3 regions of the Streptomyces sp. NBC_00377 genome follow, and region 2 is predicted to be linked to each of the others. Evidence: riboswitches for the same ligand, from Rfam matches in the RefSeq annotation. Region 2 holds a riboswitch; each other region holds the start of a gene.

Region 1 (4,173 bases), 1.5 Mb from region 2:
TACGTTCACTCGTCGGTGCGACGCATCGGTCCAACCCGCCGCGCCGGTCAGTGCTGTCCAGAGAAAGGCCCCTCGCATGCTCTCCGGGAACGGTCGTCACCGTCGCCCCCGCCAGGCCCCGGCTCTCCTTGTCGCGGCCGGAGTGACGGGCTCCGCCATCGCCATCCCGCTGCTCGCCGCCTCCGGCGCGAGCGCCGCCGACGGCACGGTGTGGGACAAGGTGGCGCAGTGCGAGACCGGTGGCTCGTGGAGCGCCGACCAGGGCGACGGCGCGTTCGGCGGCCTGAGCCTGACCCAGAAGGACTGGGAGACGTACGGCGGCCTCGACTACGCGGCGAGCCCCGACCTGGCCAGCCGCAACCAGCAGATCGCCGTGGCGCAGAAGGTGCTGGCGGCGCAGGGCATCGGTGCGTGGGGCACCTGCGGGCTGACCTCCGGGCTCACCAAGGAGAACGGCGCGCTGAGCGTGGACACCGGCGTGGCGAACGGCTCGTCGGGCTCGTCCGACTCATCCGGGTCTTCCGGATTGTCCGACCTGTCCCGGGGGTTGTCGGGCTCCTCGGGCTCGTCGAGCGATGACGGCGCCTCGGCCGGATCGTCGGGTAAGTCCGACTCGTCCGCCGATTCCCCCAGTTCACCCTCGGCATCCGCTTCCTCCCCTTCGTCCTCTTCCTCCGCCGCTCCCGGAGGGTCCGGCACGGCCGGCGGGTCCGCGAGTGCCCACGGCAAGGGTGGCGCGCAGGCGGGCGGCGGCTCGGTCACGGCGTCTCCCGAAGTGGACGACTCGGACAATTCCGGGCAGGCGGCGGGCTCCTGGAGTCTCGTCGACACCGGCTCCCTCACTTCCGGCCGCCATCGCGGCGCCACCGCCGACGAGGCCGCGCCCAAGAGCGCGACCGGCGCTGCCGTGGACGGCGCCACCGCCGCGTCCGGCGGCCGGCACGCCGCGGCCACCTATCTCGTCCAGGAGGGCGACTCCCTGGAGTCCATCGCCGACTCCCTTGACCTCGACGGGGGATGGCGCGCCCTGTATGACGAGAACAGGGACCTCATCGGGGCCGACCCGAGCGACATCGCCCCCGGTCAGACCCTCGACACAGGGGTGGAATAGGGCGCAAAGCCCAAGAAAAACAGCGGGAGTTCACGTCACGCTTCGCGCCGAATGTCCGGTTTGGTGAAAGTGTGGGATGAGTCTCAGAAGCCCTGATCGTCTTTGAAATTCCGTCGATCGCGTGTCTACGGTCGAGGCCGCTCGGCAACCCGAGCCCCGACCGTCGCAACGCCGAATCCTGCCAGCGGCGGTACGGGAACAGTCGTCGCGTCAAGCGCCGTAGGCAGGAGCGGGGGACCCAAGGTAAGTGCCGGGCCGGGGTGGTCGACCGGAACGGCTCGGGGTGAAGCCACACCTCCCACGGAGCAGTGCTCCGGCGGACGAGGAGTGGCCGGGCAACTCACACGGCCCGAACCCGACAGCTCACCTCGCAGGCGTCGGTGAGGGGATCCACCATGCTGTTTTCCGGTAAGGGCAAGCACCGCCGTCCCTCCAAGGCCACCCGCGTCGCCACGCTCGCCGGCGTCACCGGTGTCGCCATCGCCGCCCCGCTCATGGCGGCCGGCAACGCCTCCGCCGCCACCGCCTCCGAGTGGGACGCGGTCGCCCAGTGCGAGTCCGGCGGCAACTGGTCCATCAACACCGGCAACGGCTACTACGGCGGTCTGCAATTCTCCGCCTCCACCTGGGCCGCGTACGGCGGCACCCAGTACGCCGCGCAGGCCAACCAGGCCTCCAAGTCCCAGCAGATAGCCATCGGCGAGAAGGTTCTCGCCGGCCAGGGCAAGGGCGCCTGGCCCGTCTGCGGCACCGGCCTGTCCGGCGCCGCCTACAACGGCGGCGGCTCCTCGGACACCGGCTCCTCCGGCTCGTCCGGTTCCTCCAGCTCCTCGGACAGCGGCAGCACCACCCGCTCGACCGAGAAGCAGAGCTCCTCCCGCTCGGCCGACCGCCCGGCCGCCTCCAAGACGGTCACCACCCCGACCGGCAAGAAGGTCAAGAAGGGCGACGGCGAGTACAAGGTCGTCAAGGGCGACACCCTCAGCTCCATCGCCGAGAAGCACAAGGTCAAGGGCGGCTGGGAGAAGCTGTTCAAGCTGAACAAGGACATCGTCGCGGACGCCGACCTGATCTACCCGGGCCAGCAGCTGCACCTGAAGTGACACCTGGCTCCCCGAGAAGCCACAGCGCCCTCATATCCGGGGTCGGCACACTGACGACCTCGTGAGGGTCATCCCCCCGTCCCCACGGGCTCCCCGCTCCGGTGCGTGTTCCCCCGTACGCACCGGAGCGGGGTTTCTCTTTGCCTGCGTCCCTTCAGGGGCGTCTCTTCCGCCTGTCGGCGACTTCCTGCCGTCCTTTACCGGCCACCCCCTTTGTTCCGGGCGGAAACAATAGGTACCGTCTGTCTGTCCACGGGACGGTCGGTCGGCTGCCGACGGCCCCGGGGCGGTTAGGCTCTAGTCGCAGGGCTCAGCAAGGGCGCGTCAAGGCCCGTGAGCCCCGCACAACCAGCGTCACATCCCAAGAAGGAGATGCTCGTGCCGTCCATCGACGTCGTCGTAGCCCGGGAAATCCTGGACTCCCGAGGCAACCCCACGGTCGAGGTCGAGGTCGGCCTCGACGACGGCAGCACGGGTCGTGCCGCCGTTCCGTCCGGCGCCTCCACCGGTGCCTTCGAGGCCATCGAGCTCCGCGACGGTGACCCCAACCGCTACCACGGCAAGGGTGTCGAGAAGGCCGTCCTCGCCGTCATCGAGCAGATCGGCCCGGAGCTCGTCGGCTACGACGCCACGGAGCAGCGCCTGATCGACCAGGCGATGTTCGACCTGGACGCGACCGACAACAAGGGCTCGCTCGGCGCCAACGCCATCCTCGGCGTCTCGCTCGCCGTCGCCCACGCCGCCTCCGAGGCCAGCGACCTGCCGCTGTTCCGCTACCTGGGCGGCCCGAACGCACACCTGCTGCCCGTCCCGATGATGAACATCCTGAACGGCGGCTCGCACGCCGACTCCAACGTGGACATCCAGGAGTTCATGATCGCCCCCATCGGCGCGGAGTCCTTCTCCGAGGCCCTGCGCTGGGGCGCCGAGGTCTACCACACCCTCAAGAAGGTGCTGAAGACCAAGGGCCTGTCCACCGGCCTCGGCGACGAGGGCGGCTTCGCCCCGAACCTGGAGTCCAACCGCGCCGCGCTCGACCTCATCCTCGAGGCCATCAAGCAGGCCGGCTACGTCCCCGGCGAGCAGATCGCGCTCGCCCTCGACGTCGCCGCGTCCGAGTTCTACAAGGACGGCAAGTACGAGTTCGAGGGCAAGTCCCGCTCGGCCGCCGAGATGACCGAGTACTACGAGGAGCTCGTCTCCGCGTACCCGCTCGTCTCCATCGAGGACCCGCTGTACGAGGACGACTGGGCCGGCTGGAACGTCATCACCAAGAAGCTGGGCGACAAGGTCCAGATCGTGGGCGACGACCTCTTCGTCACCAACCCCGAGCGCCTCGCCCGCGGCATCGAGGAGGGCTCCGCGAACGCCCTGCTCGTCAAGGTCAACCAGATCGGCTCGCTGACCGAGACGCTGGACGCCGTCGAGATGGCCCAGCGCAACGGCTTCAAGTGCATGATGTCCCACCGCTCCGGCGAGACCGAGGACGTCACCATCGCCGACCTCGCCGTCGCGGTGAACTGCGGTCAGATCAAGACCGGCGCCCCGGCCCGCTCGGACCGCGTCGCCAAGTACAACCAGCTGCTGCGCATCGAGGAGATCCTCGACGACGCCGCGGTGTACGCCGGCCGCTCCGCGTTCCCGCGCTTCAAGGGCTGACGCCGCCGGCCCGAACCGGGTCGAGGCTCCGCCAGTCGTACGTACGTCCCCGTACGCGGTCCCGTACCGTGTGCGGGGACGTACGCACGTGTGAGACGGGAGGCGGGAAACAGTGGCTGTGAAGGACCGGGACCGTTTCTCCACCGCGACCAGGATCAAACTGCTCGGCGAGCAGACCGCGGCCCGGGTCTACCGCTCCCAGACCAAGCGCCAGGCCCGCCGCTCGCGCCTCACCGGCCGCGCCGCGCTCCTCGCGCTGGTCCTGTGCACGCTGATCGTGGCGCTGGCCTACCCGATGCG
Region 2 (4,173 bases):
CGGGTGGGCCCGCAGCGCCTCCAGCGCCTCGGTGTGCCGGGCGTCGTCGCTCAGGTCGGAGTCCAGCAGCTCGCACAAGGCGATGTCCTCGGGCAGGGACAGGCGTGCCGCCCGCTCCCGCAGCCGCAGCACGGGCAGCGTGGGAACGCCCTCGCGCAGGTCCGTCCCCGGCGTCTTGCCCGACTCGTGGGAGTCGGACGCGATGTCCAGGACGTCGTCCGCCAGCTGGAAGGCGACGCCGAGCCGCTCTCCGTACTGCGTCAGCACGTCGACGACCGTCTCGTCGGCGCCCGACATCATCGCCCCGAAGCGGCAGGCCACCGCCACCAGCGAGCCCGTCTTGCCGCCGAGCACGTCGAGGTAGTGATCGACCGGGTCCCGCCCGTCCGTGGGACCCGCGGTCTCCAGGATCTGGCCGGTGACCAGCCGCTCGAACGCCTCCGCCTGCACCCGCACCGCCTCCGGCCCGAGGTCGGCCAGGATGTGGGAGGCACGCGCGAAGAGGAAATCGCCGGTCAGGACGGCGACGGAGTTCCCCCAGCGGCTGTTCGCGCTGGACACCCCGCGCCGCACGGCGGCCTCGTCCATCACGTCGTCGTGGTACAGCGTGGCCAGGTGGGTCAGCTCCACCACGACGGCCGAGGGCACGACACCCGGCGCGTAGGGGTCCCCGAACTGCGACGCGAGCACCACGAGCAGCGGCCGGAACCGCTTCCCGCCCGCTCGTACGAGGTGCTGGGCGGCCTCCGTGATGAACGGGACCGCACTCTTGGTGGCCTCGAGCAAGCCTTCCTCGACAGCCGTCAATCCGGCCTGGACATCGGCTTCCAGAGCCTGGTCCCGCACGCTCAGCCCGAACGGCCCGACGACGGTCACGAGGGGTCTCCTGTCTGCTGGTGTCTACTGGCGATTACGCGGTTTGTCGATAGGTCTCTGCCATCACTCAAGTCAGCGTATCCGGTCACGTTTCGATCACCGATAGCCCCCACGTCCGCCGGGCTCGAATGGCCCGCCCCGGAGGTGCCACGCAGGCCAGGCGGTATCGGATCACACCCGATATGTTTTTGATCAGCTCAGATGAGCGGACATCAATAGAATTGCCGGGATGTGTTGATTCATGTCCCGCGCCGAGGGTGCCACCACTCCGGCGGGGCGGCCCTCCCCTTCCGCGTGACGATGATCACGGCCTCCCCTTCGGGACCCTTCGGGACCCCAGGGGACTCTCCGGGACCCTTGGGGATCTTTCGGGACACCCTCCCCGAGGCCCCCTGCGTACCGGCCCTGCACCCCGCTTCCCACCTGGCACCCACCGCCGGTGCTTTAACGATGAGTTGGACCTAATGCCCGATTAGCCAGTCTTGTGAACGCTGGTGAGTTGGCTCACTCCGCACAGTGGCCCACCGGAAGATCACCCTTCACCGATTCTCCGCACTCCCCAAGCGAGTTGAAGCTTTGCACCAACAAAGGATCAAGCACCCCATAGGTCACAGACCAAGGTCAATAGGGGTCATCTGTGAATCCGGTACTTGTTCCGGACATGTGCTCTCGCATACGTTCCCGGCCTGTCGGGCGGAACGCCGAATCCTGCCGCCGCCCGAACCACCCATCCAGAACGCTCGGCAGGAGCGGGGGAACCAGGTAAGCCGCCGAACCGGAAGTCGGGACGTCTCGGATAATTCAGACGTTTCGCACAGCCGGTACGGCTCGGGGTGAAGTCGCGTCCGTCAGGAGGCGACCGGGCAGCTCCCGCCCGAACCCGACAGCTCACCTCGCAGGCGCCGGAGAGGAAATTCGTCATGCCCGCTGCCGCTCAGCCGCGCCGCAACCGTCTCGTCCGCACGCTCACCGTCGCCGTCACCGGCGCGGCCGTGCTCGCCCTCCCGCTCATCGGCGCGACCAGCGCCTCCGCGGCGACGCCGACCGTCACCACCGCCTCCAGCCTCGGCTACGCCAACAACCTCGACGGCTGGATCCGCGCCTCCCTCCAGGTCATGGGGCAGCACGGCATCCCGGGGACGTACAACGGCATCTACCGCAACGTCATCCGCGAGTCCTCGGGCAACCCCCAGGCCATCAACCTCTGGGACTCCAACGCGGCCGCGGGCATCCCGTCCAAGGGGCTGCTCCAGGTCATCGACCCGACCTTCCGCGCCTACCACGTCGAGGGCACGTCCTGGGACTCGTACGACCCGGTCGCGAACATCACCGCCGCGTGCAACTACGCGGCCGCGCGGTACGGCTCGATCGACAACGTGTTCGGCGCGTACTGACCTTCCCGTCGGTACGGCCCGTCGGCACGGACGGTTCCACAGGGACTGACCGCTTCAGCCGGTACGGACCGCCCCGTTCACGGAAACAGTCGTTCGAGGACGACGGCCACGCCGTCGTCCTCGTTCGACGTCGTCACCTCGTCGGCCACCGCCTTCAGCTCGGGATGGGCGTTGGCCATGGCGACTCCGCGGGCCGCCCAGTCGAACATCGGGATGTCATTGGGCATGTCCCCGAAGGCGAGGGTGTCCTCGGGCCGCAGCCCCAGGACCTCGGCCGCCAGGGCCAGACCCGTCGCCTTGGTGATCCCGCAGGGCTGGAGTTCGACCGTGCCCGGCCCTGACATGGTGACGGTGGCCAGCGAACCGACCACCGAACGGGCCGTGGCCGCCAACTCGTCGTCCGACAGGCTCGGGTGGCGCAGCAGCACCTTGCTGATCGGCTCGCACCACAGGTCGTCGCGCCGCCCGACGCGCAGGGCGGGCAGCGTCGGGTGCGGCATGCGGTAGCCCGGCTCGATGAGCGTCAGCCCGTCGACACCGTCCTGGTCGACGGCCGCGTAGAGCTGCCCGACCTCGGCCTCGATCTTGCCGAGCGCGGTCTCGGCCAGCTCCCGGTCCAGGGTGACCGACCACAGCAGACGGTCCGCGCCGACGTCGTACAACTGCGCGCCCTGCCCGCACACCGCGAGCCCCCTGCTGTGCAGCCGGTCGAGCAGTGGGCGCACCCGGGGCGCGGGCCGTCCTGTCACCACCAGGTGGCGTGCGCCGGAGTGCACCACCCGCGCGAGCGCGTCGAGCGACCGGTCCGAGAAGGTGTCGTCGCCGCGGAGCAGCGTTCCGTCCAGGTCGGTGGCGATGAGGGAGTACGCGGTGCGCGCGGCATATGCGGTGGGTGCGGCCATGATCAGAGAATACGGATCCCACACCCCTCGGGTTCGACGCGAACCGGACGACGGTCATGTCCTGTCCGGTTCTGCCAACTCCCCTTGCAGGACTGGCTTTGTACGACTGCCGGACGACTGGCTGAAGACTGACTGCGGCTGCGGCTGCGGCTGCGGCTGCGGCTGCGGCCACCGGTTGCCGGTTGCCGGTTGCCGGTTGCCGGTTGCGGAAGACGGTGGGACCGGCCGGGAGCCGATGGCCGGACCGGCCGGGGACCGGCGGGGCGATCGCGGGTCGGTGGCGGGCCGACTGGGGACGACGGCGGGTTTATCACGGCCCGCTGACGGCGAACCGGCGGTTGCCCGACCCGGGGGAACGGCTTGCCGCCACATCGCCGGGTAGCGGATGGTTGACGGCCTCTGCACCGGTTGGCAACAACTTGGGATGCTACCTACCGCGATGACAGGTGGAGCGGTACCGTCCAGGTGTCCAGGGGGGACTTGATCGGGGGGTCAGGTTGAGCAGTGGGCGCATTCGTGTGCTGAGGCCGCAGGACCTCGGCGAGGGGGAGAGGGAGCGGTGGCGCGCGCTGCGTGCCGCGTCGGCGCTTCCGCGAAACCCCTTCATGGAACCGGAGTTCACCGACGCCGCGGGCCCGGTACGGCCGCACGCGCGCGTGGCGGTGGTGTACGAGGGGCGTGAGCCGGTCGGCTTCCTGCCCCACGAGCGGGGCCGGCTCGGTCAGGGCCGGGCACTCGCGTACGGCGTCGCCGACGCTCAGGGCGCGGTGCTGGCCCCGGGTCTCGGACTGAACGCCGGCGAACTGATGCGGGCGTGCGCCCTGTCGAGCTTCGCCTTCGACAACCTGGAGGCGGAACAGGGCCTGTTCACGCCGTACGCGGCCGAGGAGTACGCCTCCTATGTCATCGACGTCGAAAAGGGTTACGAGACCTACGAGTCCGTACTGCGTGCCCAGTCGCCCAAGTTCCTGAAGACGACGTTGGCCAAGGAGCGCAGGCTC
Region 3 (4,173 bases), 2.4 Mb from region 2:
GCGTGACGACTGGCGGCTCTCCCAGCTGCACGGCCGCTGGGCCGCGGAGTCCCGGCTCACGCGATCTCCCCTCACCTACGGTGAGAAGGTCATCGGCAGCCGCCGCGGGCACACCGGGCACCAGCACCTGCCGTGGGTCGCCCTGGACACGGACGCGACGGAGGAGCGCGGCGAGGTCTACGGCTGCGCCCTCGGCTGGTCGGGTTCCTGGCGGATCGCCGTCGCCCAACTCCCGGACGCGCGCGTGCAGATCACCGGAGGCGTGGGGTACGACGACTCGGGCCTGCTGCGGCTGGCGGCGGGGGAGTCCTTCACCACGCCGGTCTTCGCCGGCCTGTGGAGCGACGCCGGCTTCGGCGGCGCGAGCCGCACCTGGCACGCCTACCAGCGCGCCCACATCGTCCCGGACGCCGGACAGGACCGGCCGGTGCTGTTCAACTCGTGGGAGGCGACCTACTTCGACATCTCCGAGGAGCAGCAGGGCATGCTCGCCCGGCGGGCCGCCGCGATGGGCGTGGAGCTCTTCGTCGTCGACGACGGCTGGTTCGGGGCGCGCACCGGTGACCATGCCGGGCTCGGCGACTGGCGGCCCAACCCGGACCGTTTCCCGAACGGGCTGAAGCCCCTGGCCGACCAGGTGCACGCCCTCGGCATGCAGTTCGGCATCTGGGTCGAGCCGGAGATGGTCAACCCGGACAGCGAGCTGTACCGGGCCCACCCCGACTGGGTGCAGTTCCAATCCGGACGAAAGCGTACGGAGTTCCGCAATCAGCTCGTACTGAATCTTGCGCGTGAGGACGTCCAGGAGTATCTCTGGGAGCAGCTTCACGGGCTCCTCTCCAGCGCGCCCGTCGACTATGTGAAGTGGGACTTCAACCGCTGCTTCACCGACGCGGGCTGGCCGGACGACCCCTACCCGCAGCGTCTGTGGGTCGACCACGTGCGTGCCCTGTACGGCCTTCTGGACCGGCTGCGGGCCGCGCATCCCGGGGTGGCCTTCGAGTCCTGCTCGGGCGGCGGCGGCCGCATCGACCTGGGGATCATGAGCCGCACCGACCAGGTGTGGACCTCCGACAACACCGATCCGCTCGACCGGCTCGACATCCAGCACGGCTTCAGCCAGATCCACCCCGCCCGGGTCATGGCGGCCTGGGTCACCGACAGCCCCAACACGCAGCTCAACGGCAGGGTCAGCTCGCTGCGCTTCCGGTTCGTCAGTGCCATGGCCGGGGTGCTCGGCGTCGGCGGAGATCTCTCCGAGTGGAGTGAGGAGGAGCTCGCCGAGGCGCGCGGGTGGGTGGAGCTCTACAAGGAGATCCGGCCCCTCGTGCAGCATGGCGACCTCTACCGGCTGCGGCCCCCGGCGGGCGGCCTGAGCGCCGTCCAGTACGTGCGCGGCGACGAGTGCGTCGTCCTCGCCTGGCTCCAGGCGCAGCGGTTCGGCGAACCGGTGCCGGCGCTGAGGCTGCGCGGACTCGACCCGGCAGCGTCGTATGAATGCCGTGAAACGGGTGAAGTCCACCGGGGTGCGGTCCTGCTGCATCACGGGCTGCGGGTGGGACTGCGGAGCGACCTCGATGCGACGGTTATCCGTCTGCGTCGCATCTGAGGCATCTGCCCGAATTAGTTCCTTCGTTACAACTCGCTCTGAAATGACGGAACCTGGAGAACCGTCACGTGAGCAGCGTCATATTCGTGACCGTGCGTCGTCGGTCATGTTCACGTAATGCGCGGGCATTCATGGGTGGTTGGTGGTACGCGAGTGTCTTCTTCAACGGAGTGTGACCGGGGATTCCCACCGAGGATCAAGCGAAACGCGTGAACCGTGCAACCTCTGCTTGTCCCTGTGCGTCCGAGTCGCTTACGTTCCACACCAATCCGGACGGACGCCGAATCCTGCCACCGCCCGGATCCCGCACACTCACCCGTGCATGGCAGGAGCGGGGGACCCACAGGCAGTACTGCCTGTTCCGGTCTCCGGAACAGGCTTTGGGGTAAAGCCGCGCCTCGGCGCGGCCGGGCATCTCCAGTCCGCACCCGACAGCTCACCTCGCAGGCGCCGGAGAGGAATTCGCCATGCCCGCGAAGGGTAAGCACCGCCGTCCCAAGGCTCAGCGCCTCACCCGCTCCATAGCCGTCGCCGGAACTGGCGGCGCCGCGCTCGCCCTTCCGCTCATGGGCGCCAGTGGTGCCCATGCGGCGCCCACGCAGTCCGTCGCGCAGTCGGCTTCCCAGGCCGTTCCGGAGAAGGCCGTGCAGTCCGTGCCGGTGGCGCAGAAGGCGGCCAACGCCACCAGCGCCAAGACCTACACCGTGCGGTCCGGCGACTATCTCTCGAAGATCGCCGACGAGCAGAACGTCAGCGGCGGCTGGCAGAAGCTGTACCAGGACAACCGGCAGGCCGTCGGCAGCGACCCGTCGCTGATCCACCCCGGACTGAAGCTCTCGATCGGCAGGAAGGCCGCCACGACCGGCGGCTCCGGCTCGTCGTCCGGCTCGTCCTCGAAGTCGTCCTCCTCGTCGAAGACGTCCGGCAGCAAGGCGTCGCCCTCCTCGTCGTCCGGCTCGTCCTCCTCGAAGGCGGTCACCCGGGCCGTCGAGAGCAGCAGCGGCGGCAACAGCGCCGATTCCAGCGGTTACGTCCTGCCGGTGGCGGGCGCCACCGTCGGCACCGCGTACCACACCGCCGGCAGCATGTGGTCCAGCGGCTACCACACCGGCACCGACTTCGTCGTGCCGACCGGTACCTCCCTCAAGGCCGTGGGCGCGGGCACCGTCGTCTCCGCGGGCTGGGGCGGCGCGTACGGCAACCAGGTCGTCATCAGGCTCGCCGACGGCTACTACGCCCAGTACGCCCACCTGTCGCAGCTCTCCGTCTCCGCCGGCCAGACCGTGACCCCGGGCCAGCAGGTCGGCCTCTCCGGTGCGACCGGCAACGTGACCGGCCCGCACCTGCACTTCGAGATCCGGACCGGGCCGGACTACGGCTCCGACGTGGACCCGCTCGCCTACCTCCGTTCGCACGGGGTCTCCGTCGGCTGACCCCCGCGACGACCCACCGCCTGACGCGCGGCCGAAGGCCGGACCCGTGGAACACGCCGTTCCCGGGTCCGGCCTTCGGCGTGTCCGGGACCAGATCCAGATCCGGGTCTGGGTCCGGCGGCTCGGATCCGGGTCTGGGTCCGGCGGGTCGGGATGAGGCACCGCCCGACGCGGCGGTCGATGACGGGTCTGCGCGACGCTGATCGTTCTGTTGCGTTCTCGTGGCGGTCCTTTTCGCCCCATCGACAGGCGGGCGGGGTGGGGACACAGTGGTCTCCGTCGAGGAGCAAGCGCTTTCCATCAAAGGAGCCGACCGGCATGACGACCACCCGGAGGGCATTCGTGACCCTCGCAGCCGGATCCACCCTGGCCGCCGTCGCGCCCGCGGGCGCCGCGAGCGCCGCCGCCGCGAGCGCCTGGCCCCGTCCGTCCCGCCACCGTCGCCCGATCGCCCACGACGACTTCCGGCACGGCCTGCGCCAGTGGGCCGTCGAACTGGAGAGGGGCGGGACGGTCACCGCCTCCCGGGGCGCCCTGGAGGTCGACGTGCCCGCAGGGGCGACCATCTGGTTCAAGCAGCCGCTGCGCGGACCGTACGTCATCGAGTACGTCGCCACGCCGGTCTCCGCCGGCGGGGCCAACGACCGCGTCTCCGACCTCAACAACTTCTGGAACGCCGTCGACGTCCGCTCCCCGGAGGATCTCTTCGCCACCCCGCGCGGCGGAGCCCTCGCCGAGTACGACCACCTCAGGACGTACTACGCCGGCTACGGCGCCAACACCAACACCACGACCCGGCTGCGCCGCTACGTCGGCGAGGCGGGGATCCGACCGCTGATCTACGACTACACCGAGCCGCTGCTCGTCGCGAACGAGCCGAACCACGTCCGGATCGTCTCCGACGGCCCGGTCGTCCGCTGGTGGAACAACGGCCGGCTCGTCTTCGACTACACCGACCCGGAGCCGTACACGGGCGGGCACTTCGCCTTCCGCACCACCTGGAGCCATTTCCGGATCAACGACTTCCGCGCATGGTCCCTTATTCCCTGATTGGCAAATCCTTTAAGGGTGTCTTATCTCACCGCCCGTCAACTCCTTCCTACGATCGCGTAGGTCACATTCGAAGGTGAA

Evidence for each region. A riboswitch is a leader RNA that binds a small molecule or an ion and turns the genes downstream of it on or off. The one in region 2 is predicted to bind cyclic di-AMP.
Region 1: it holds a riboswitch for cyclic di-AMP, as region 2 does, so the genes downstream of both, OHS71_RS24305 (transglycosylase family protein) here and OHS71_RS17550 (transglycosylase SLT domain-containing protein) in region 2, are expected to answer to the same signal.
Region 3: it holds a riboswitch for cyclic di-AMP, as region 2 does, so the genes downstream of both, OHS71_RS06575 (M23 family metallopeptidase) here and OHS71_RS17550 (transglycosylase SLT domain-containing protein) in region 2, are expected to answer to the same signal.

Annotation. Positions count from the first base shown of each region.
Region 1 covers NZ_CP107958.1:5,418,011-5,422,183, forward strand. The annotation lists gene OHS71_RS24300 (transglycosylase family protein) at 77-1,111, shown strand; cyclic di-AMP (ydaO/yuaA leader) riboswitch at 1,317-1,503, shown strand; gene OHS71_RS24305 (transglycosylase family protein) at 1,507-2,214, shown strand; gene eno (phosphopyruvate hydratase) at 2,587-3,873, shown strand; gene OHS71_RS24315 (FtsB family cell division protein) at 3,986-4,173, shown strand, end outside.
Region 2 covers NZ_CP107958.1:3,900,383-3,904,555, forward strand. The annotation lists gene OHS71_RS17545 (polyprenyl synthetase family protein) at 1-876, opposite strand, end outside; cyclic di-AMP (ydaO/yuaA leader) riboswitch at 1,582-1,793, shown strand; gene OHS71_RS17550 (transglycosylase SLT domain-containing protein) at 1,797-2,270, shown strand; gene OHS71_RS17555 (HAD family hydrolase) at 2,348-3,172, opposite strand; gene OHS71_RS17560 (GNAT family N-acetyltransferase) at 3,691-4,173, shown strand, end outside.
Region 3 covers NZ_CP107958.1:1,487,330-1,491,502, reverse strand. The annotation lists gene OHS71_RS06580 (alpha-galactosidase) at 1-1,609, shown strand, start outside; cyclic di-AMP (ydaO/yuaA leader) riboswitch at 1,894-2,072, shown strand; gene OHS71_RS06575 (M23 family metallopeptidase) at 2,077-3,042, shown strand; gene OHS71_RS06570 (DUF6250 domain-containing protein) at 3,361-4,092, shown strand.